2 regions of the Mesorhizobium sp. WSM4836 genome follow, and region 1 is predicted to be linked to the other one. Evidence: riboswitches for the same ligand, from Rfam matches in the RefSeq annotation. Region 1 holds a riboswitch; the other holds the start of a gene.

The links. A riboswitch is a leader RNA that binds a small molecule or an ion and turns the genes downstream of it on or off. The one in region 1 is predicted to bind thiamine pyrophosphate.
Region 2: it holds a riboswitch for thiamine pyrophosphate, as region 1 does, so the genes downstream of both, thiC (phosphomethylpyrimidine synthase ThiC) here and thiB (thiamine ABC transporter substrate binding subunit) in region 1, are expected to answer to the same signal.

What each region holds. Positions count from the first base shown of each region.
Region 1 covers NZ_JBVVQF010000037.1:14,997-26,106, reverse strand. The annotation lists gene AC0L2P_RS29495 (CarD family transcriptional regulator) at 363-944, shown strand; gene AC0L2P_RS29490 (amino acid ABC transporter ATP-binding protein) at 1,015-1,788, opposite strand; gene AC0L2P_RS29485 (ABC transporter permease subunit) at 1,785-2,465, opposite strand; gene AC0L2P_RS29480 (amino acid ABC transporter substrate-binding protein) at 2,587-3,360, opposite strand; gene AC0L2P_RS29475 (RNA polymerase factor sigma-32) at 3,688-4,545, shown strand; gene AC0L2P_RS29470 (M48 family metalloprotease) at 4,556-6,025, opposite strand; gene thiQ (thiamine ABC transporter ATP-binding protein) at 6,280-7,071, opposite strand; gene thiP (thiamine/thiamine pyrophosphate ABC transporter permease) at 7,068-8,687, opposite strand; gene thiB (thiamine ABC transporter substrate binding subunit) at 8,943-9,956, opposite strand; TPP riboswitch at 10,000-10,114, opposite strand; gene AC0L2P_RS29450 (thiamine diphosphokinase) at 10,230-10,874, shown strand; gene AC0L2P_RS29445 (ABC-F family ATP-binding cassette domain-containing protein) at 10,876-11,110, shown strand, end outside.
Region 2 covers NZ_JBVVQF010000017.1:22,698-33,807, forward strand. The annotation lists gene AC0L2P_RS19880 (hydroxymethylpyrimidine/phosphomethylpyrimidine kinase) at 365-1,177, opposite strand; gene AC0L2P_RS19885 (thiamine phosphate synthase) at 1,168-1,773, opposite strand; gene AC0L2P_RS19890 (thiazole synthase) at 1,770-2,543, opposite strand; gene thiS (sulfur carrier protein ThiS) at 2,545-2,742, opposite strand; gene thiO (glycine oxidase ThiO) at 2,711-3,712, opposite strand; gene thiC (phosphomethylpyrimidine synthase ThiC) at 3,709-5,547, opposite strand; TPP riboswitch at 5,650-5,766, opposite strand; gene AC0L2P_RS19910 (porin) at 6,010-7,170, opposite strand; gene AC0L2P_RS19915 (MFS transporter) at 8,711-10,357, opposite strand; gene AC0L2P_RS19920 (beta-ketoacyl-ACP synthase III) at 10,705-11,110, opposite strand, start outside.

The DNA.
Region 1 (11,110 bases):
TGCCGGCTGCGGCGGCCTGACGCCGCGTAACAGACGTGATACATTAACGGCCTTGACGGGCGGCGACGGCGCATGGCCTTCGCGCGTGCAGCAAAACCTTGATTCTTCCGACTTTTTGTGTTATATCAGCCAAACATGCCGGTGACACAACGTCGATTTATGGCGCAAACGCCCCAAATCACTGAAAGGTGAATTTCTCAATCCGGACCAGAGCGATCTGGGGCAGGCGATCGCGATGTTGCGATTTGCCGGTCCTGGCCTTTCCGGTGAGTTCATCGTTGTGCGGCTAACGACCGGTCACCCCGGTCGCACGAGTTCGGGCCGGCACGATGCCGGTACCACAACAAGGAGTTTAGGGCGTAATGGCAACGATCACCCCGCAGAAGAAGTCCACCGCAGCGCGCCACGGTTTCAAGACCGGCGAGTACATCGTCTATCCGGCGCATGGTGTCGGCCAGATCGTCTCGATCGATGAGCAGGAAGTCGCGGGCCACAAGCTGGAACTGTTCGTCATCGACTTCCAGAAGGACAAGATGCGCCTCAAGGTGCCCGTCGCCAAGGCGACCTCGATCGGCATGCGCAAGCTGTCGGAAGAGGATTATGTCGAGCGCGCGCTAAAGGTCGTGCAGGGCCGCGCCCGCGTCAAGCGCACCATGTGGTCGCGCCGCGCCCAGGAATATGATGCCAAGATCAACTCCGGCGACCTGATCTCGATCTCGGAAGTGGTGCGCGACCTCTATCGCGCCGACAACCAGCCGGAGCAGTCCTATTCCGAGCGTCAGCTCTACGAGGCGGCGCTTGACCGCATGGCCCGCGAGATCGCGGCCGTCAACCGCATGTCGGAGACCGAAGCGGTGCGCCTCATCGAGGTGAACCTCAATAAGGGCCCGAAGCGCGGCGCCAAGGCCGACAACGAGGAAGCCGAGCAGGAAGAAGCTGCCTGAGTTTTTCTCGCCCTCGAATTCAGAAACCCCGGCGCAATGCCGGGTTTTTTGTTTTAAAGCGTGTCGCGATTTAACCTTCGCCACCGCCCTCCCTTTCCGCCTCGTGCTTCAGCGTGGCGATAAACCGCTTGGTCCGCTGGCGTTCCGGGTTGCTGAACAGCACCGCGGCCGGGCCTTGTTCGACGATGTTGCCGGCATCAAGGAACACCACTTCCCGCGCGATCTTCGAGGCGAGCCGCAGATCATGCGTCGCCATCACCATGGTCGTGCCCTCGCTGGCGAGCTTGCCGAGCACGTCGACCACCTCCTGCGCCAGTTCCGGATGGAGTGCCGAAGTCGGCTCGTCGCAGAGCAGGACTTTCGGCGAAGGCGCCAGCGCCCGGGCGATCGCCACGCGCTGCTGCTGGCCGCCTGACAGCGTCGCCGGCCACGCATCGGCCTTGTGCGCCATGCCGACCTTTTCGAGCAGGGCGAGCGCCCGTTCGCGCGCTCTCTCCTTGGGCCATTTCAGCACCGTCACCAGCCCCTCCATGATGTTCTCGATCGCGGTGCGATGCGGAAACAACTGGAAATTCTGGAACACCATGCCGGTCTGCAGCCGCAGTCGCTGGATATCCCTGGTCGAGACCCTGCCGCCGGGGTGGAATTCGAGTGCATCGTCGCCGATCCGCACCGTGCCTGACGTCGGCAGCTCGAGCAGGTTGATACAGCGCAAAAGCGTGCTTTTCCCGCCGCCCGACGGCCCGACCAGAGCCGTGACGCTGCCTTCCTCGATGGTGACGGTCACGCCCTTCAGCACCAAATTGTCGCCGAAACGCTTTTCGATGTTGGTCAGGCCGATCATGCGCGCGCCTCCAGGAAGCCGCCGTAGCGGTTGAGTCGCGTTTCCAGCCGCGCCTGCAAGGCCGACAGCACGGAGCTCATGACCAGATAGAGGGCCGCTGCCTCGACATAGAGGATCAGCGGCTCATAGGTGGTGGCGACGATGCGCTGCGCTGCCTGGAACATCTCCGGCACGGTGATGGCGGCGGCGAGCGAAGTGTCCTTGACCAGCGAGATGAAGGTGTTGGACAGCGGCGGCACGGCGACGCGCCCCGCCTGTGGAAGAATGGTGCGCCGCATTGCCTGGGCCCAGGTCATGCCGATCGAATAGGCCGCTTCCCACTGGCCCTTGGGCACCGAACCGATGACGGCGCGGATGATTTCCGAGGAATATGCGCCAATGTTCAAGGTGAAGCCGATCAGTGCTGCCGGAAAGGCGTCGAGCAGGATGCCGACCGATGGCAGGCCGTAGAAGATAAGGAAAAGTTGCACGAGAAGCGGCGTGCCGCGGAATATCCAGACGTAGAAGCGGACCACGGCGACCAGCGGTTTGGGACCGAACAGCCGGGCAAGCGCCACGACCAGGCCGAGAACAAGACCGAATGCAAACGACAGCAGCGTCAACGGCACGGTGAAGATCAGTGCAGCCCACAGCAGCGTAGGCAGGGATTCCAGCATCAATTGCAGCCAGTGCGGCACGAAGGCTCCTCCTTGCCAGATTGCCGTCGCTCATATCACGCGAAAGCGGCGGGCCGTCAAAGACAGCTCGCCGCGATATGAACGACGCGGGCCGGCATTCGGCCACACGAGAAAAGCCGTTTTACTTCGAAACGTCCTGGCCGAAATAGGTGTCGGCGATTTTCTGGTAAGTGCCGTCGGCCTTGATGTCGGCCAGCGCCTTGTTGATGGCGGCCACCAGTTCCGGATCGCCCTTGCGCACGATGACGCCAGAATAGTCGGCGTTTTCTTCCTGGGCGGCAATCTTCACATTGGCGTCTGGCTTGTGCTTCTTGAAATCGAGGAAGGACAGGCTGTCGTTGATGGTGGCGTCGGCGCGGCCGGTAAGGAGCAACTGGATCGACTGGTCGAACCCATCGGTGCCGACGAGCTCGGCGCCGCTGGTTTCAGCCAGCTTGCCGAAATTCGAAGTCAGCGACTGCGCCGCCTTCTTGCCCTTGAGATCGGCGAAACCTTTGATATCGGTGTTGTCGCCACGCACGATCAGCACAGCCTTGGAGGCGATGTAGGGATCCGAAAAGTCATATTTGGCCTTGCGCGCCTCGGTGATGCCGACCTCGTTGATGACGGCATCGTAGCGGTTGGCATCGAGACCGGCGATCAGCCCGTCCCATTTGCCTTCGAGGAACTGGGCTTTGACGCCGAGGCGCTCGGCGATGGCCCGCGCGATCTCGACGTCGAAGCCGACCAGCGCGCCGGAAGCATCATGATAGGTGAAGGGCGCATAGGTCCCTTCCGTGCCGACCTTGAAGACGCCGGACTGCTTGATGTGGTCGAGATTGCCGCCGGCATGACCGGCGGCGATGGTCAGAAGCTGCAGCGTTCCGGCGACAATGAGCGATGTGAGCCATTTCATTTTTCTGTGATCCCGTCCTTGGCCGATCTCCGGCGTCATTGCGAGTGCCGGAAAATGACAGATGCGCGATGCCGGAATAAGAAATTAAATTTCAAAAATCTCGCGCCCTTGAAATCCCATTCTAACCAGAATCTCCCGGCGCCATCCGGCTGGGTCAAGGCCGGTGGCGAATCGCCTGGAACGGCGCAATCGACATGACAGTCCGGGGGAACATTCCCCCGCATGGCACGTTCTTCGCTGTTGTAGGGCGCGGCGCCGCCATTTCAACCATCGGCGCCAACTCACGATTCTGCGATTGCACCGCAACGCCTGAAGCAGGAGCGCGGCATGATGGAAGACAGTGCAGGACGGACCATGGTTCGCGCGGCGATGAAAGCCCCTTATCTGGAACGTGACGAAGAGCATCTCCTGGCGCTGCGCTGGAAGGAAAACAATGACCAGCACGCGCTGCACCGCATCACCGTCGCGCATATGCGGCTGGTCATTTCCATGGCGTCGCGGTTTCGCCACTACGGCCTTCCGCTGGGCGACCTGATCCAGGAAGGCCATGTCGGACTGCTGGAGGCAGCGGCCCGTTTCGAGCCAGAGCGCGAGGTGCGGTTCTCGACCTATGCGACCTGGTGGATTCGGGCCTCGATGCAGGACTATATCCTGCGCAACTGGTCGATCGTGCGCGGCGGCACCAGCTCCGCGCAAAAGGCGCTGTTCTTCAACCTGCGGCGCCTGCGCGCCCGCCTGGCAAACGGCGCCGAGCAGACGTCGAATGCCACGCTCTACCGCGAAGTGTCGGCGGCTCTCGGGGTATCCGAGGCCGATGTGGCGATGATGGATTCCCGACTTTCGGCGCCCGACAGTTCGCTCAACACGCCGCTTGCCGACGATGCGGGCGCTACAGAGCGGATGGAGTTCCTGGTTTCGGATGACCCGCTGCCCGATGAGGTTGTGAGCGACACGATCGACGTCGAACGCCGCTCTGTCTGGCTGAAGACGGCGCTCGGCGCGCTCAATGCGCGAGAACTCAGGATTATCGAGGAGCGCCGGCTGAGCGACGAGGGCGCGACGCTCGAAGCCCTCGGCGAAACACTCGGCATCTCCAAGGAACGTGTCCGCCAGATCGAGGCGCGCGCCATGGAAAAGCTCAAGGCGGCACTGGTGAAGCAGAACCCGGAATTTCTAGCGGCCTGAATCGCGTCGGCTATTTGTCGGTGACGATCTTGACCTTGTCGCCGGCCGAAACGGCAGCACCCGGCGACAGCGCGTTGAGCACCCTGAACAGATCCAGCTTGCGGTCGACGCCGACCATCTGTGCGGCGAGCGAGCCCATTGTCTGGCCGGCCTGCACCGTGACGATGCGGATACGCAGCGGCTTCAACGCCGCCTTGTCGGCAGCACTCAGGATGCGGAACGAGCCGCTGACCGAGCGCGCCACCGTGCTCAGCGAGGTGCTGGCCGAAGGCGCCGCGGTCAGCAAGCGGTAGACCTGGCCTCCGGCACGGATCACCGCAATGTCGAATTGCCAGCCGTCGGCGCCGGCATGCGCGGTTGCCGCTTCGTTGCCGTTGATCGTCTCCTGGCGCACGCTGCTCTCGTCGAGGCCGGCAACCCAGCCGCTGCGGATGTAGTCGGTCAGCGAGCGGTCCTTGTCCATCGAGACGCCGTCGAAGCGGATTGCGATGTCGCCCGGGCCGGTCGCCGTTACCGCCGCCGCCGAATTGTCGATGATGAAGCCGTTGGGCACCGAGAACGACACGCCGAGGCCAGGATGCAGGAAGGTTTCGCCGCGCACATAGCCTTCCTCCGGCGTGTCGCCGTAAAGCAGCCCGTCTATGCCTGCAAGGAACGATTCGCGATCGCGCGATCCGACACCGGGCGCACCGAACTGGCGGGCGTGGCGCTGCGCGAGATCGATACGCTGCGGCGTGTTGGGGTGCGTCGCCAGGAAGTCGAGGCTGGCGTCGGTGGCGCCGCTGATCGAGCGGAAATCGGTATAGGCCGACATCGACTGCAAGAAGCGGCCGGCGGCGTAAGGGTCGAGGCCGGCTTCGCCGATCGATTTGATGCCGATGGCGTCGGCCTCCAGCTCCTGATTGCGCGAGAATTGGGCCAGCCTAAGCTTGCCGCGGATCAGCGCCGCCTTGGCGGTCGGGTTGTCGCCGAGCACATCCGAAACGACCTTGGTCGCCAACCCCTCCTCGGCTTCCAGCTGCTGGCGCTGCAGACCATGATTGGCCGTAACATGGCCCATCTCATGCGCAATGACGGCGGCAAGCTCGGCTGAATCGTTGGCCAACGCCAGCAGGCCGCGGGTGATGTAGAGATAGCCGCCCGGCAGCGCGAAGGCATTGACGTTGGGCGAGTTGAGAATGGTGATGCGGTAGGTCTGGGTCGGGTTGGCCGACACAACGGTCAGTCTGCCGACGACCTTGGCCACCATGCGCTCGAGCATCGGGTCGGAATACTCGCCGCCATAGGTGGCAAGGATTCGCGGGTGCTGCGCCTTCGCCAGTTGGGCGAGCTTGCTGTTGGCGGCGACATTGTCGACCGTGATCGGCTTGTCGGAGGGCTGGAAGCCCGATTCCTGCACGTCGGGAGGCGTGAACATCTGGCAGCTTGCCAGCGCCACGGCAAGGCTGGCCAGCGCCACAAAGCGCGCCAGCGGCTTCAGCCTCCGATTGTCGATGCCGGTCGGCAGGTCGGCTTCCTTTCAAGTCCTGGCACGTGACCACGAAAATCAGGTGCGATTTCCGAAAAGCATCACGCGCAAAATCAAGTGCTGTGGCGTCCTTCGTGCGTCCGACAGATACGAGGCAGCAAGGGCAAATCACGCTCTAGGGCGGACCAGCTCCTGGCGGACCTAGCCACACTACCTCGACCATGGCAAGCAAGCGCCGCTTCGCCTTCCACCGGTTTGACCATAAATTATGTCCGCTTCCGGGCAACATCTCGTGATCCAGCCGCAAACGGACCCGAGCCGATATAGCGTCGGAATGCATCCGGTCCAGCCCCGACGAAAAAATCAGCGGCGGTGCCGGTCGCAGCAACCGTGCCACCATCCAGGAAAACCATTTTGTGGCCGATACGGCGCGCATCGTCCGGCTGGTGCGTCACGAACAGCACCGTCATGCGCTGCTCTGAATGGACATCGGCCACCAGGTCGAGCATGTCGTCGCGCAGTGCCGGTCCGAGCGAAGCGAACGGCTCGTCGAGCAACAGCACCGGCCGGTCACGCACCAGGACCCGGGCGAGTGCGACGCGCTGGCGCTCGCCGCCGGAGAGTTCGCGCGGCAGCCGGCTTTCCTTGCCGGCAAGGCCGACGCGCTTCAGCGCTGCGGCGATTGCGGCGCGATCAGCCTCGCTCAGTCTGAGCGAAGGCGAGCGGCCGAGCCCGACGTTCTGCTCGACGGAAAGATGGGCAAACAGGTTGTTTTCCTGGAACACCATCGATACCGGCCGCGCTGAGGGCGGCGCATTGCTGACATGGGCGCCGCCGATCAGCACCCGGCCCGACCGCGGCGCCTCGAAACCGGCCACCAGATTGAGCAGCGTCGACTTTCCCGAACCGCTCGGCCCCATGATGGCGGTGATCTCCGAGGCCGGGAAATCGACGTCGAATGTAAGCGGCGTTTCGCCATAGCTGAACGAGACATTGTCGAGCCGCACCGCCGCGCCTTTTTCCACCGAAATGGACCGTTCCGGGCTGATCGGCATCATGATTTCTCCCTCCTTCCCAGCCAGTCCGCGGTCAGCACCAGCGCCAGGCAGACAAGGCCGAGCAGCAGCGCCAGCCCGGCCGCATCCTCGGTGCGGTAACTGCCCATGCGCGCCAGCAGCAGATAGGGCAAAGTCTGCACGGAATCGCTGCCGAACAGCGCAATGACGCCGAGATCGCCGAGCGACAGCGCCATAGCGAAGGCGAAGCCGGTGGCGAGCGGCCGTCGCAGCGACGGCCAGTCGACCAGCCGCAACCGGTTCCAGCCCGAGATGCCAAGCTGTGCACAGAGCCGTTCGTGGCGTTCGCTCGCCGCGTCATAGGCAGGGCGGATGGCGCGGATGGCGAAGGGCATCGCCATCACCGCATTGACCGCCACCACCATGACGGGGGCGATCGCAAAGACATCGCTGACGATGCGCAGGAGCAGGAACCAGCCGGCGCCGATGACGATGGGCGGCACCACGAGGACGAACCCCGCACCGGTATCGGCCAGATGTTCGAGCAGTGTCCGCCGGCCTGTCCGCCGGGTGAGCGCCAGCGCCCGGCGCGCCATGACCAGCGACAGCGATAACGCCAGAGAGAGCAACGCCGACAGGAGGGCGAGCACGGCACTGGTCGCCGTCGCTTGCCGCACCACGTTCTCGCCGGCCAGCCGGCCGAGATCGGCGCCAAGCCCGGCCGCCAGCGTGGCCGCCATCGGCCCGGCGACAAACAGCACCGCCAGCCCGATCACCAGCGCGTTCAGCACGGTCTCGGCCGCACCGGCTGAAAAATACCGGCGCGGCGCCACCTGCAGATTGGCGTCGCCGGTCGTGTTGGCGCCAAGCCGCGTCAGTGCCAGCACGACCACGAAGGTCAGGGCAATCTGCAACAAGGTCAGCGTCACCGCCCGCGCCGGGTCGAAGTCGAAACGCAGCGCCTGGTAGATGGCAACCTCCAGCGTCGTCGCGCTGGGTCCGCCGCCGAGCGTAAGCACGATGGTGAAGGAAGTGATGCACAGCATGAAAACAAGCCCGGCGATGCCCGGCAGGGCCGCGCGCAGCGGCGGCCACTCGATCAGCCGGAAGGCCGGCGCAGCACCCATGCCGAGCTGACTCGCCAGCCGCCATTGGTCGGCCGGCACGGTCTGCAATGCTTCCAGGAACAGCCGCGTTGCCAGCGGCAGGTTGAAAAAGACATGGGCGACGAGGATGCCCGACAGGCCGTAGATGCCGGGCCAGTTCTGACCGCCAAGCGTGCTGAGCATGCCGGCAAAATAGCCGGCGCGGCCATAGAGTGCCAGGACACCGAGTGCGGCAACAATGGCCGGCAGCGCCAGGGGCAGCGCGAAAAGCTGCAGGATGAAGCCTCGCCCGAAAAACTGTGGATGCCGCGACAGGGCACGCGCGACGAACAGCGCCGGCGCGACGGAGAGCAGGGTAGAAAGTACCGCCTGCCAGAGCGTGAAACGGGCGACGCGCAAGAGATAGGAATCGAAAGCGGAGGCGGCGCCGGAAGGGTCGCGTGCGGCTTCGATGGCCAGCCCGGCGAATGCCCCGCCGATCAGCAGCGCGATGGCGGCGAGCGCGACAATGCCGGCGACGACGCGGGAGTCGGGTGATGACGCGCGTTGCACGCTAGACCGCCAGATTCGAGATTCTTAGCGAGGACAGCGTTTCTTCGCGCCCCCCTCTGTCCTGCCCTGTTCGCCAAAGGTTGGCATCTCCCCCACGAGGGGGGAAATTGGTGGTCATTTCGGCCTTAGCCAATCTCCAACGTTGCAGGACTGAGCGAAACGCCGAAGCTGCCAATCTCCCCCCTCGTGGGGGAGATGACCGGGAGGACAAAGGGGGGCGCCGTAGAGCAACCATCTTCGATCAGTCGGCCAATCCTACTTGCTCATCGCCGCAAGCCACTCATCGACCCAGGCCTTACGATTGGCCGCGACCTCTTCCGGACTGAACAGCAACGTCTTGGTCGGCTTGACTAGCTTGTCAAACGCCGGATTGAGCGGCTTGTCGGTTTTGCCGGCCGGGAACATCCAGTTGGTTTCGGGAATGACGTCCTGGAATTTCGGCCCGGTCATGAAGGCGACGAACTTTTCCGCCAGCGGGTTCTTCGCACCCTTGGTGGTGATCCCCGCAACCTCGATCTGCAGATATTCGCCTTCCTCGAAGGACGTTGCCTGGTAGCGCTCGGTATTTTCGGCGACCATGTGGTAGGCCGGCGAGGTGGTATACGACAGCACCATCGGCGCTTCGCCCTTGGTGAACAAGCCGTAGGCCTCGCTCCAGCCCGGCGTCACCGTCAGCACCTTCGGCTTGAGCTTGGCCCAGGCTTCCGGCGCCTTGTCGCCATAGACCGACTTGACCCACAACAGCAGGCCAAGGCCCGGCGTCGAGGTGCGCGGATCCTGGATGACGATCTTGTCGCCGGCATCGCCCTCGACCAATTCCCTGAGGCTCTTCGGCGGGCTCTTCAGTTTTTCGGTATCGTAGACGACGGCGAAATAGCCATAGTCGAACGGCACGAAAATATCGTCGCTCCAGCCGCCTGGCACGCTCACGTCAGACACGGCGCCGTGCGGCGAAAACAGGCCGGTTGCCTTGGCCTCCGCCGTCAAATTGGTATCGAGGCCAAGCACGATATCGGCCTTGGTCGCAGCGCCTTCCAGCTTCACACGGTTGAGCAGCGCAACCCCGTCGGCGACCGAGACGAATTCGACGACGCATCCGCATTCGGCCTCGAAGGCCTTCTTCACTGCCGGCCCCGGACCCCAATCGGCAGTGAAGCTTTCATAAGTATAGACGGTCAGCCTGTCCTGCGCCGATGCCTGCCCGGGCAGGGCGAGCGCGGATGCCGCAAGCAGGACAGTCGAGACAAGAGAGTGGAAAAAACTGCGCATCGGCGCCTCCTTCGTTCGCGTTGAAAGGAATTGAGGCGTCGGGCTGTCCGAAACGTCTAATCCCTCCGCCGGTACAAACCGGATCAGGTTCAGCGGGTTGGCGGTCTTGCCTCTCAGCCGGTCCGCGAAAATCGCGTCCGGCACCCCGTTAGAGCGTTGCGACACATAGGCCCGGCCGAACTGCTGCGCAAGCGGAAGTTTGCCGGGCATCCAAAGCCCAGCCTGCCGTTTGATCTTCCGTTTGTGGGGCAGGGCTGGTAAGGGCCACGAGATATGAGCACATTCACCATCCTGCTTGGCGGCGATCTCATCCGCACGCCGTTGCTCGACCGCCAAGTCGAAGGCTCGCGCGTCATCGCTGCCGATGCCGGCATCGGCCATGCTCGTATGCTGGGCCTGAGGCCGGAACTCTGGGTCGGCGATTTCGATTCGGTGCCTGCCGAGTTGCCGGAGGACCTGGCCGCCGTGCCACGGCAGGTGTTTCCCGCCGAAAAAGACAAGACCGACGGTGAACTCGCTATCGCCGCCGCGCTCGAGCGTGGTGCGACCAGCCTTGTGCTCGCAGGCGCCTTCGGCGGCAAACGCACCGACCACATCTTCCTGCATCTGGCGTTGAGCGTCCGGCTGGCGGAAAGCGGGACGGAAGTGCTTTTGACCAGCGGCGCACAGGAAGGCGTCCCCTTGCTGCCCGGCAAGGCGGGCTTCGACTATGCCGACGGTACACTGTTTTCGGTGCTCGGCTTCTCCGACCTCGCCGGCCTGAGCGTCACCGGCGCCAAATGGCCGCTCGACAATGTCGAGGTTGTGTTCGGCTCGTCGCTGACCATTTCCAACGAGGTCAGGGGCCGGCTGGAAATCGCGCTGGCCAGCGGCCGCGCGCTGCTGCTCGCGCATCCTTTTCCCCTACCTGAAAGCTGATATGGCGCCGCCACTTCTAAATCTCGACGGGATTAAGCTGACCTTCGGCGGCACGCCGCTGCTCGACGGTGCCGCCTTGACGGCCTCGGCTGGCGACAAGATCGCCCTGGTCGGCCGCAACGGCTCGGGCAAATCGACCCTCCTCAAGATTGCCGCCGGGCTGATCGAACCGCAGGACTGCGAAGTCTTCCGCCAGCCTTCGGCGACGGTGCGCTACTTGCCGCAAATGCCCGACA
Region 2 (11,110 bases), on a different contig from region 1:
CCCGTGGTTGTGCAACCGAGTCGGGCGATGGGTAAACGGAAGCTTCTCAAGGCTCAAAGCACCTACTGCAAAGGCCGGTGGTCAGACGATCTCGCTTCCTTAAGAGCTGGTGGCGTCTAACTCTGCAGATGTACTCCACCGATCCGAGCAGGGGCGTCCCCGGCTCTTGGCCGACGATCTGACGATAGGTTGCCACGCTCACCAGGAGCTGCTCACGGGCAGCGGCCAATTGCGCCGCGGCAGAGCCGCGCGAAGCGTCGGCCTGAGCGAGGTCAGTACGTGTAGCCCTCGCCGACCTTAAAGCGCGAACGCGCAGCTCGCGCCTGCTCCGTCAGGAACCGCACGTTTTGGTGCGTCAGCACCGCTACCTCCGGTCGCGAACGACGTTCATAGACCTGGGCCAGTGAGCCGCTGTCGCGGTGGCCGCCTTCTTCTGCAGCTTCTCGAAAACAAACCGCTTGCCTTCGCGCACGCTGTCTTCGAGCGGCTTCGCCTTCGCCAAATGCGCCGCAATCGCGCTGGCCAGCATGCAACCTGTTCCGCGCATCGATGCGGCAAGGCGCGGTGTATCGACGTAGATGGGTTCATGATCGGAGCGCAATAGAATATCGGTCGATCGGGGTCCCGAGGCATGCCCACCCTTGATCAGCAGGGCCTGAGGGCCGGCGGCCAACAGTCTTTGTCCCTGTTGGAGTGCACCGTCCTCATCCACTGCCAGTTCGGAGCCAATAAGGCGTGCCAGTTCGGGAAGGTTTGGCATGACAAGGCAGCAAAGCGGCATCAGATCGCGCTTCATCACGGCGATAGCGCCTGCCTCTAGGAGCGCCCGGCCTGAGGTGGAGGCCAGCACTGGGTCGAGTATTACCGGCACTTGCGGGTATTTGCGCAGCACAGCGGCAACGGCAACAACGATATCGGCATTCGCCAGCATGCCGATTTTGGTGGTCGCCACATTGTTGGCCCGCAGCGCGGCGCGCATCTGATCGGCGACCAGGCTCGGTGGAGAATGATGAATTTCCATCACGGCGTCGTGCGTTTGCACCGTTAGCGCAGTGACGGCCAGACAGGTGCGCACGCCAATGGATGCGATCGTTTCGATATCGCGTGCTATTCCAGCACCCCCGCTGGAATCCGACCCCCCAACGACAAGCACATGCGGTTCTCGTCTCATCGCCATCGGTCCGTCTTTTCGATCCACTCCCTGGTGCGCGCTTCGGGATCGGAGCTCAAAGTGATGTCGGTGACCACTGCGGCGCTGTCGGCGCCGGCTTCAAAGACGCCGTCGAGGCGGCCAGGGTTGAGGCCGCCGATAGTGACTAATGGAATTGGCGCCACCCGCCGCTTCCACTCGCTGATCCGCTCTAGCCCTTGCGGTGCCCACTTCATTTTCTTCAAGATGGTGGGATAGATCGGACCCAGCGCAACATAGTCGGGATCGGCAAAAATGGCGGTTGCCAGCTCGACATGATCATGCGTGCTCAACCCGAGCCTGACACCGGCTGACCGTATCCTTGAGAGGTCGGCGGTTTGCAGATCTTCCTGGCCGAGATGCACGAAGTCGCAGCCTTCCTCGATTGCCAGGCGCCAATGATCGTTGACGATGAGCTGGCATTTGTGTTGGGCACACAAGGCCTTCGATTTTCGGATTTCGGCGCGCAACCCGGTCTCATTCATGCTTTTGATGCGAAGCTGAACCAGCTTGACGCCGAGCGGCGCCAGCCGTTCGATCCAGGCAGCGCTGTCGACGATCAGGTAGAAGGGATCGAGCTTCATGAAAAAACCGCCCTGCCGATCGTCGGTGTCGATGGCACGGCGACGTCGCGCGGTTCGAGCATTCCGGAAAGGAAGGCTTCGCGGCCGGCTTCGACTGCTTTGCCGAATGCGCGCGCCATGCCGACTGGATCGGCTGCCCTGGCGACCGCCGTGTTCAGGAGCACGGCGTCAAAGCCGAGTTCCATGACGGTCGCCGCATGCGACGGCCGCCCCAGGCCAGCGTCCACAATCAGCGGGACGCCAGGGAGATGTCCGCGCATCAAGCGCAGCGCCGTTATGTTGGTCGGTCCGAGAGCGGAACCGATCGGTGCGCACCACGGCATCAAGACCTTGCAGCCCGCCTCCAGCAGCCGCTCGGCGACAATAAGGTCGTCGGTGGTATAGGGGAACACCGAAAAGCCGTCCTCGCACAGGATGCGGGCGGCTTCGACCAGGCCGAACACATCAGGCTGCAGCGTGTCGTGGTTGCCGATCACCTCGAGCTTGATCCAGGTCGTCCCGAACACCTCGCGCGCCATTCTCGCCGTCGTGACCGCTTCCTTGACGGAGTGGCAGCCGGCCGTGTTGGGCAGGATTCTTGTGCCAAGCGAGCGGATCAGCGACCAGAACTTTTCGCCGTCCCTGCCGCCGGCCATCTCACGCCGTAGGGATACGGTCACCACCGAGGTGCCCGATGCCTGGACCGCATCGGCAAGGATGGCGGGCGATGGATATTGAGCCGTGCCGAGAAACAGCCGAGAGGAAAGCGTCGTCCCGAGAAGCTCGAACATGCTAGCCTCCCTGCATCGGTGAGAGGATTTCGATCCGGTCGCCGTCGCTCAACTGGAACTCCGCCCGGTTGGCTTTGTGCACGAGGTCGCTGTTGACGGCCGTCGCCAGCCAATCGCCTGCATAGTCGAGCGCGGCAAGCAGTTCGGCCAGCGTTGAGGCGTCAATCTCAAGCGCTTGGCCGTTGACGATCAGTTTCATTGGCGAGCTCCAAGGTCTTGTCGTGACTGAAGACGAGTTCGGCCGCCTGGCGCGCCATGGCGGGCGCGAGAAGAAAGCCATGGCGATAAAGCCCGTTGATCGCGACGGTGTTTCCGCGTGCTTCGACACGCGGCAGATTGTCGGGAAAGGCTGGACGGACGCCGACACCGGTTTCAACGATCTCGGCCTCACCAAAGGCCGGATGGAGGGTATAGGTCGCGCTCAAAAGCTCCATCATGGAACGCGCCGTGACCCGTCCAGCGGACTGGGTCTCGATCATCGTCGCGCCGGCCATAAAATGGTGGTCAGTGCGCGGCACCAGATAGAGGGGAAAGCGCGGGTGAAGAAGCCGGACCGGGCGCGACAGTGACATATCGGGCGTGCGCAGGATCAGCATTTCGCCACGAACGCCACGCAGTCGGTCGTCTTCCGCCGCCATGCCCGTGCAGTCGATCCGGCGATCGAAACCGGAGCCAAGCCGGGCGTCGGCGCCGAAGCGGAACTCGACGCCCATCGCTGCCAGTCTGTCATGCAGTGCCGCCATCGCCTGGCGCGGGTCGAGATGGGCTTCGTCGGGGAAGAGCAATCCACGACGGAAGCGGCCGGCGAGGTCGGGCTCCAGCAACGCGATTTCATCTTCATCGACGCACCGATGGCCCGACGTGCGGCGGGCGAACCGGTCGAGCTCGCCCGCATCGCGTGGCGCGGCCACGACCAGTGTTCCGGCTCGTGTCACTTGACCGGGTGTTGCCGCATCCCACCAGTCGGCGGCGTCGCGTCCGAGATCGAGCACGGACTGCTCGGCGCTTTCACGCTCGCACCAGGGCGCCAGCATGCCGCCGGCGAACCATGACGCATTGCCGCCAAGGCTGTGCCTTGTCTCGGCAACCGTCACAGCCGCGCCGCGCGTAGCGAGCTCGAAAGCTGCGGTGAGGCCAGCGACGCCGGCCCCTTTGACCAACACCCTCATGATCGCTCATGCGCCTCCGAAGGCATAAGCGCTGCGCCGGTCTCTTCCGCCGGCACGTAGAGGTCACCGCCCTTGCGGTACTTCGCCGCCATCGCCGCCATGCCCTCCTTCTGCGCCTCGGCGCGGATGTCGTGGGAAATGCGCATCGAACAGAATTTCGGCCCGCACATCGAGCAGAAATGCGCCAGCTTGTGCGCCTCCTTGGGCAAGGTCTGGTCATGGAAGGACCGCGCGGTTTCCGGATCGAGCGACAGGTTGAACTGATCCTCCCAGCGGAACTCGAATCTGGCCCGCGACAGCGCGTCGTCGCGGAGGTTCGCCGCCGGGTGACCCTTCGCCAGGTCGGCGGCATGGGCGGCGATCTTGTAGGTGATCACGCCGGTCTTGACGTCGTTGCGATCGGGAAGGCCGAGATGTTCCTTCGGCGTGACATAGCAGAGCATGGCGGTGCCGAACCAGCCGATCATGGCGGCGCCGATACCGGAGGTGATGTGGTCATAGCCCGGCGCGATGTCGGTCGTCAGCGGTCCCAGCGTATAGAACGGCGCCTCGCCGCAGACAGCGAGCTGCTTGTCCATGTTCTGCTTGATTTTGTGCATCGGCACGTGGCCGGGCCCCTCGATCATCACCTGACAATCCTTCGCCCAGGCGATCTGCGTCAGCTCGCCAAGTGTTTCCAGTTCGGCGAATTGCGCCGCGTCATTGGCGTCGGCAATCGACCCGGGACGAAGGCCGTCGCCGAGCGAAAAGGACACATCGTAGGCGCGGCAGATGTCACAGATTTCCGCGAAATGCTCGTAAAGGAAGCTTTCCCGGTGATGGTGCAGGCACCATTTGGCCATGATCGACCCGCCTCGCGAGACGATGCCCGTGACCCGGTCAATGGTCAGCGGAATATAGTGCAGCCGCACGCCGGCGTGGATGGTGAAATAGTCGACGCCCTGTTCGGCCTGCTCGATCAGCGTGTCGCGATACACCTCCCAGGTCAGGTCCTCGGCAATGCCGTTGACCTTCTCCAGCGCCTGGTAGAGCGGCACCGTGCCGATCGGCACCGGCGCATTGCGCACGATCCATTCGCGGATGTTGTGGATGTTGCGGCCGGTCGACAGGTCCATCACCGTATCGGCGCCCCAGCGGATCGCCCAGACCATCTTTTCGACCTCTTCGGCCATCGAGGAGGTGACCGCCGAGTTGCCGATATTGGCGTTGATCTTGACCAGGAAATTGCGGCCGATGATCATCGGCTCGCTCTCGGGATGATTGATGTTGGCGGGAATGATCGCCCGTCCGCGCGCCACTTCCTCGCGCACGAATTCCGGTGTGACGAAGTCGGGGATAGCGGCGCCGAAGGCCTCGCCGTCCCGCTCAAGCTTGCCACGCAGGATGTCGCGGCCGAGGTTCTCGCGGATAGCGACGAACTCCATTTCAGGCGTGATGATGCCGGCGCGCGCATAGGCAAGCTGGGTCACCGCCTTGCCCTGCTTGGCCCTGAGTGGCCGGCTGCGAATGGGAAACTCCGGCGTCAGGCGCTCGCCCGCCGCAAATCCGTTGTCCTCCGGCCGGACGTGGCGGCCCTCATAGGCTTCGACATCGCCACGCGCCGTAATCCATTCGTGCCGAAGCCGTGCAAGGCCGTTTTCAATGCTGGTTTCGACAGTCGGGTCGGTATAGGGGCCGGACGGATCGTAAACGGTGACGGGCGGCTCACCGGCTGTCGGATGGACGGAGATTTCGCGCATCGGCACCCTGATCTGCGGGTGGATGGCACCGGGCTTGTGGATTTTCCGGGAGGCGGGCAACGGTCCCGTCGAGACGGCGGGAGTGAGGGCATTCATCTGAGGCTCCTTTGCTCAAGCATTGGAGATCCAGTTCTGTGCCGGAAGGATGAAAAGACGCTTCTGTTGACCTGCCGAAACAGGACCTCGGGCGTAAACTCCCGCAAAGCGCTTGCACCGTCCCTACGCCAGTATGAACTGGATCAGGTTCAACGGGTCACTGCGCCGCGAAAGCCAGCAGTATCTCAGCCCCTTGCCGGGACTCCCCTGGTGAATGCTTCAGGTTGAACGGGCCGGCGCCGATTTGTCAAGCGCATTCGGGCCGAGGCGATGATCGGTAGCCGGTCAGACCATATGTCGGCGACAAACCAGGCGTTGGAGACGAAGACAGGGATAAGGGGTCGCAAACGGTTGAACTAAAGATCGGTCCTTATGATGATTACGCCTTCAATCGGCACCGAAGGTTTGCGCGTAAATCGCCTTCGGGCGATCCGCTGGGGCGCCGACACCAGATGGAGTTGTTTAAAATGAGCTTTGGAATCGGAGTATGCCGCCGAGGCTGTTCTTTTTGCCGACGTGAGTCCAGTTCACGCGGGAATGGTCGACCGCGCCGGCGCCGAAGTTGCTGTAGTGGTCGTAGTCGACTTCGGCTGTGACTGTGAAACCTGGAACGACCAAGTAGGCGACGTTTGCAGCCACACCAGAGTTCCAGAACTGATCACCCGAGACCTGAAGGTTGAACGAAGTTTTCTCGTTGAGTGTGTAAGTGGAGCCGGCCCAGAAAGCCCAGTTGCCGCTCCAAGTTTTGTAGAAGCCGCGACCGTGAGCGGCGACTGCATTGGTTGGGTCATCATTGAGATTGCCAATGGAGCCATAGCCGAACATTCCGAATAGCGACAGGTCATCTGTGACATTGAAATCGACGCGGACCTTGCCGGCCAAAGCATCGTAGTTGCTGTCACGGGCGATTACGCCGGTGATCGCGCCCCAGCCCTGCGTCTGTTTTACGCCGAAGACGACGTGCGGAACATGGCTGTCGATAGTACCGACTACACCCGACCCTTGTTCAAGTGAAACCAGAGCCGAAAAGCCATTGCCGGCATCGAAGTAATACTGGGCCACGTTGGTATCGAAGTCGCCGTACGGAACGAGTACGTTATTGAGGACGTTCCCGGCGTAGCCTGTAAACGTGTCGAAGGCCGACTCGTCCTTACCAACTCGGAGGCCACCAAGCTGAATCCAGGCGGAAGCCAACTTGACGCCGCTGTTGAAGCCATAGTTCTGAGGGCTGTCCGGACCCGGATGAGCGTTGCGGTTGCCGAAGTTCACGCGGTTTTCAGTATAGGTCTTCAGTGCGCCGAGTTCGGTCTCCTGGCGCGTCCAAGTTTTGAACGTGAAACGCGTGTTGTTTCGCCAGGTGCCCCGAGCCTCGCCAGGGCTCCCATCGGTGGTTCTTGCCCCGTCATAGGATCGGACATCGCCGAGGCCGACGTCGTAACGGATGTAGCCGCCGATGCGCAGGCAGGTCTCGGTGTCGGGGATATGGAAGTAGCCCGAACCGTAGACGTCGCAGATCTTGACGTATTCGGTCGGGTCCGGCGCAGAGACTTGGTCCGCCGCGCGAGCGACGGAAACGGAGATCAGGGCCGCAACTGAGCTGAGAAGAAGGCTGCTTACGTTCATTCCGGATATCCATTCAAAGGTTAAAAGATAATCATCAAGATGAGTTCTCGTGAATGCTAAAAGTGCGCAATTGAACGTTTGAAACTTTTGTTGCACAAAAACGAACTGCTCAAACGACTGGAGATTTACGGAAGAACAACTATGCTTGGTCATGCATTGCCCGAAAAAGGTGGGATTCGACCTGTGTCAGGCTCAAAGAAAGGCAGGACGCCTATTGCTTTGCCCCGCTGCGCTTCCACACTGCTGTTCAGCCACTCAGTTAGATTCAGCACTTCTGAACAAATCGCCATTATTCATCTCTGCTATTTGTGGGTTGGGCGTCGGCGTTCGATGCAGAGCAGCAAGCGACGTGCCATACTGAAGAGGTAGCTCGCGCTGACACTTAAATGCCCGGCGAAACTTCGTCGTGCTCTCTTCTTTTTTGCTTTTGGGGGTCACGCTGAGCACGAAAAACAGATGTTTCGGACATGGTTCGTATGTTCGATATGTGACACTTTCGTTCGATACCGTCAGCATTTGTTCGCTGTCAGCCGACGAAGCGACGCCTCTGGGCACGTTGCGCTATGACCAGCAGGGCGCGCCCGAGTGCGCTGCGTTTGAATACGATGCAGGCTGGCTGACAGCAGCGGAAGGCTTCTCGATCGAACCGGGTCTGCCATCGTCACAGGCCCTCAATTCCATCGGAAGACCGGCGACGGATCCCATAGCGCGATCGCCGACACGGAGCCGGACGGATGGGGCCGGCGTGTTATCCAGCGCGACCACGCCAAGCCTCGCCAAGAGGCGAGCCGGGGGAAATGGCGCCGAAACGCGACCTCTGAACGCGATGGATTACCTAGGCAGTGGATGACATGAGCCGCATTGGTGCGCTTCCGCTTGCAGGGCGAAGAGAGGGTTACGAAAGAACGATCGAGGAGGGTCGACGCACCACGCCGCCGCTCATTGAAATCAGCCGAACTCCTCGCTGCGACGCATGCCGTCGAGACGAACACCGAGACGGCAACGGATCTCGCCTATTTGCGTGGACGTAGCACGTCCCTTGGCGGCCTTCGTCCGAAATGTTCTGTTGACGACGACGCCTCGCTATCGGCAAATTTCCGAAGGTTGCCGATGATCGCTCTGTCACGAAGGGCGAAGTGCTCTCGTCAGGCTGCAATTCGAAATGCTTGATCATGTCCTCGAACGGGCCTGGTTCTGGCTGGCCCAGCGCCAGCTGATAGCGGGTCAGATCCTCCTGCAGGTCTCTGAGCCGCAAAGCGCTGGCTGAAGCGCACGTCGAAGGTGATGCTGATCGGCTTGTGCGCAGGCCGCGCACCAGCGTTCGAGACCCATGCCCTCCTTCTTGCCGTCGAGCGCCGCCTCGAAGATGGCCCAGAACCGACCGTTCCTGCCCCCGCCCTCAAGGGCCCGCGGCGGCAGGGTATTCGCAAGAGAGCGCCGGACGCATTGCCTCGCCTACTGGCGATGCGGTCTTCGCGCTGCTCGAAGTCGACCGGCGCAGCAGATCCCAATGCACGATGCGATCGCCTTCGTGATCACGTCACCTGGGAGGACGAGAAACGATTGTTGAGGCACGGGTACGAGCTGCCTCAGTGGTTCGTTCGATCGAAAGCACTGTTTGCGGAGGACGCTCTCCATCATGCAGTGCCAGGAGACGCTGGCCGACTTCCTTATCCGCTGCCGTGAGCCGATGATTCAGGCGAAGAAAGTCCATCCAGGTTGGCGTGCGGAATGTCTCTGTCCAAATCGAAGGCGTTTGAAGATTGCGCTGGAGTGTCCAGTTTCGCGCACCGGCACGGCTCTGAACATGGCGCCTTGTGCGCATGTAGCCCAGAAAGGTCTCGATATTCTCTTCGGATATAAGATACTCGACCTTGACCACTATGGGGCCACTCCTGGGCTTCAACTCGAGTGCCAGCTCCGGCGGGTGAAAATCCGAACTCTCCTGATCCGTTTCTTCCCATGGACGGACCGGCAACAATATTCCCGCAGCTGCAACGAGCAAAAGAGCGCCTGCGGCACCCTCCAAAGCCCAGCCTAGCGAGTAGTTCTGTGCGACAGTACCCCAGATCCAGCTGCCGGCCGCCATCCCGCCTGCGCTCAAGGCGTAGTAGATCGACAGTGTGCGGCCAACGACCCACCTTGGGCTGGCCAGCTGCACCGACACGTCAATGCCCGTCCAGGTGATAAGCCAACCCGCGCCACCAAGTGCCAGCGAAATGGCCGCCACAGCGACTGACGATGTGAGTGCAAGGGAAAGGCAACATGCTGCACAAGCAACGGAGGCAAACGACACCAGCCTGTCTTGAGACGTGATCCGCCTTAGAAAGCTATTGCTCATGCCGGCGATGAAAGCACCCATGCCGAAGCCGGCCAGCAAGATGCCGTAGATGATTGGCCCGCTCTTCAGCTGATCCCGGACGACTAGCGGGAGCAGCGCAAGGATGGAGATGCTAGCCAACCCGAAAAGGGTTGCACGGGCAATCGCTGCCCTGATTTCCAAGGACATGACGGTGAAGCGCAGTCCGTCATGAATTGCCATCGTCATTCGCTCACGAGGGAGAGGTGACGTGCGAACATTCCATCTAGTGCGCCATATTGCGGTTAGCGGTGCCAGATCGCTCAGCGCTGCCAACGCGAAAGCGGCCAGCGGTCCAAAAAATGCCAAGACCACGCCCCCCAAAGCCGGACCAACGCTGCGCACAATGTTGTATCCGACAGACATAAGCGTCACCGCAGCCGGGATGTCGCGCTTGTGAAGGATATCGCCAACAGAAGCGTGCCAGGCCGGATCATTCAAGGCAAAGCCGCAGCCGGCCAGGAACCCTAATCCTAGAATTAGCCAGGGACCGGCAAATCCCAGACCCACGGAAATCATCAGCGTCGTTGATGCCAATGCGATCAGGCAGTGCCCCGCAAACATCACCCATCGGCGGCTGAAGTTGTCAGCGATGGCTCCGGCCAAGATCGAGAGGAAGAACACCGGTAAGGTCGATGCGGCCTGCACGAGTGCAACCATCAGATCCGAAGCGGAAATCGTGGCCATCAGCCAACTGATAGCGACCGTTTGCACGAGCCACCCGAGGCTGGATATTTGTGTGGCCGTCCAGATCGAGCGAAACACCTGGTTTCGAAATGGAGCGAGCGTTGTTGAGACAGGCAGATGAGTATTTTTTTCGGACTGCATGACGGTTGACGCCTTCGAGGGACCGCTTATTCAATTCAAGGCTGCCCTACTACCGTTAGATGTTGATCAATGGATCAGAAGGGCCGACATATCGATTAGGATGACTTCATCGCAATGAGGAGGGCGCGCATGAGCTCGGATACCTCCGCTCTCCTGAACTGGCGCTAACCCCTCCTCGCCCAGCAAGGTAGCCTCACCGATCGTCCTGCTCGACAAGAAATCGTCTGCAGGGTGATCGCTCTCGTTCACCGAGCCAGCGCCCATGTAACTTGCCGGCGCAATTTTTTCGTATTGGGCCGTGTTGGTAGTGTCATTCGTGACCAATCCTGTTCATGGCCGTCGTACCGCTAGATTCCTAGGATGAGGGCGCCTCCGGTGAGGCCGGCACCGGCCGCCGCAAGGAGAATCTTTTCGCCCGCCCGAAACGGCTGCGTCCGATGGGCGAGCGACAGCGAGAGCGGGATCGTCGCGGCGGAAGAGTTGCCGTACTCGGCGACCGTCTTGACGATTGCCTGATCCGCTATTCCGAGGTTCCTCCCGACCACATCGAAAATCCGAGCATTGGCCTGATGCGGCACGAAACGAACAATGTCTCGCGGCAGCATTCGGGCAGAAGTGAGCGCGTCCTGCGAGCAGGCCGTCATCATGTCCACGGCCTTGCTGAACACTGCGCGGCCGTCACTCATTGTCATCCGGGTCTGCGCCAGGTCTAGGTCGCCATGGAACGGCGTGTTGCTTCCGCCGGCGGGAATC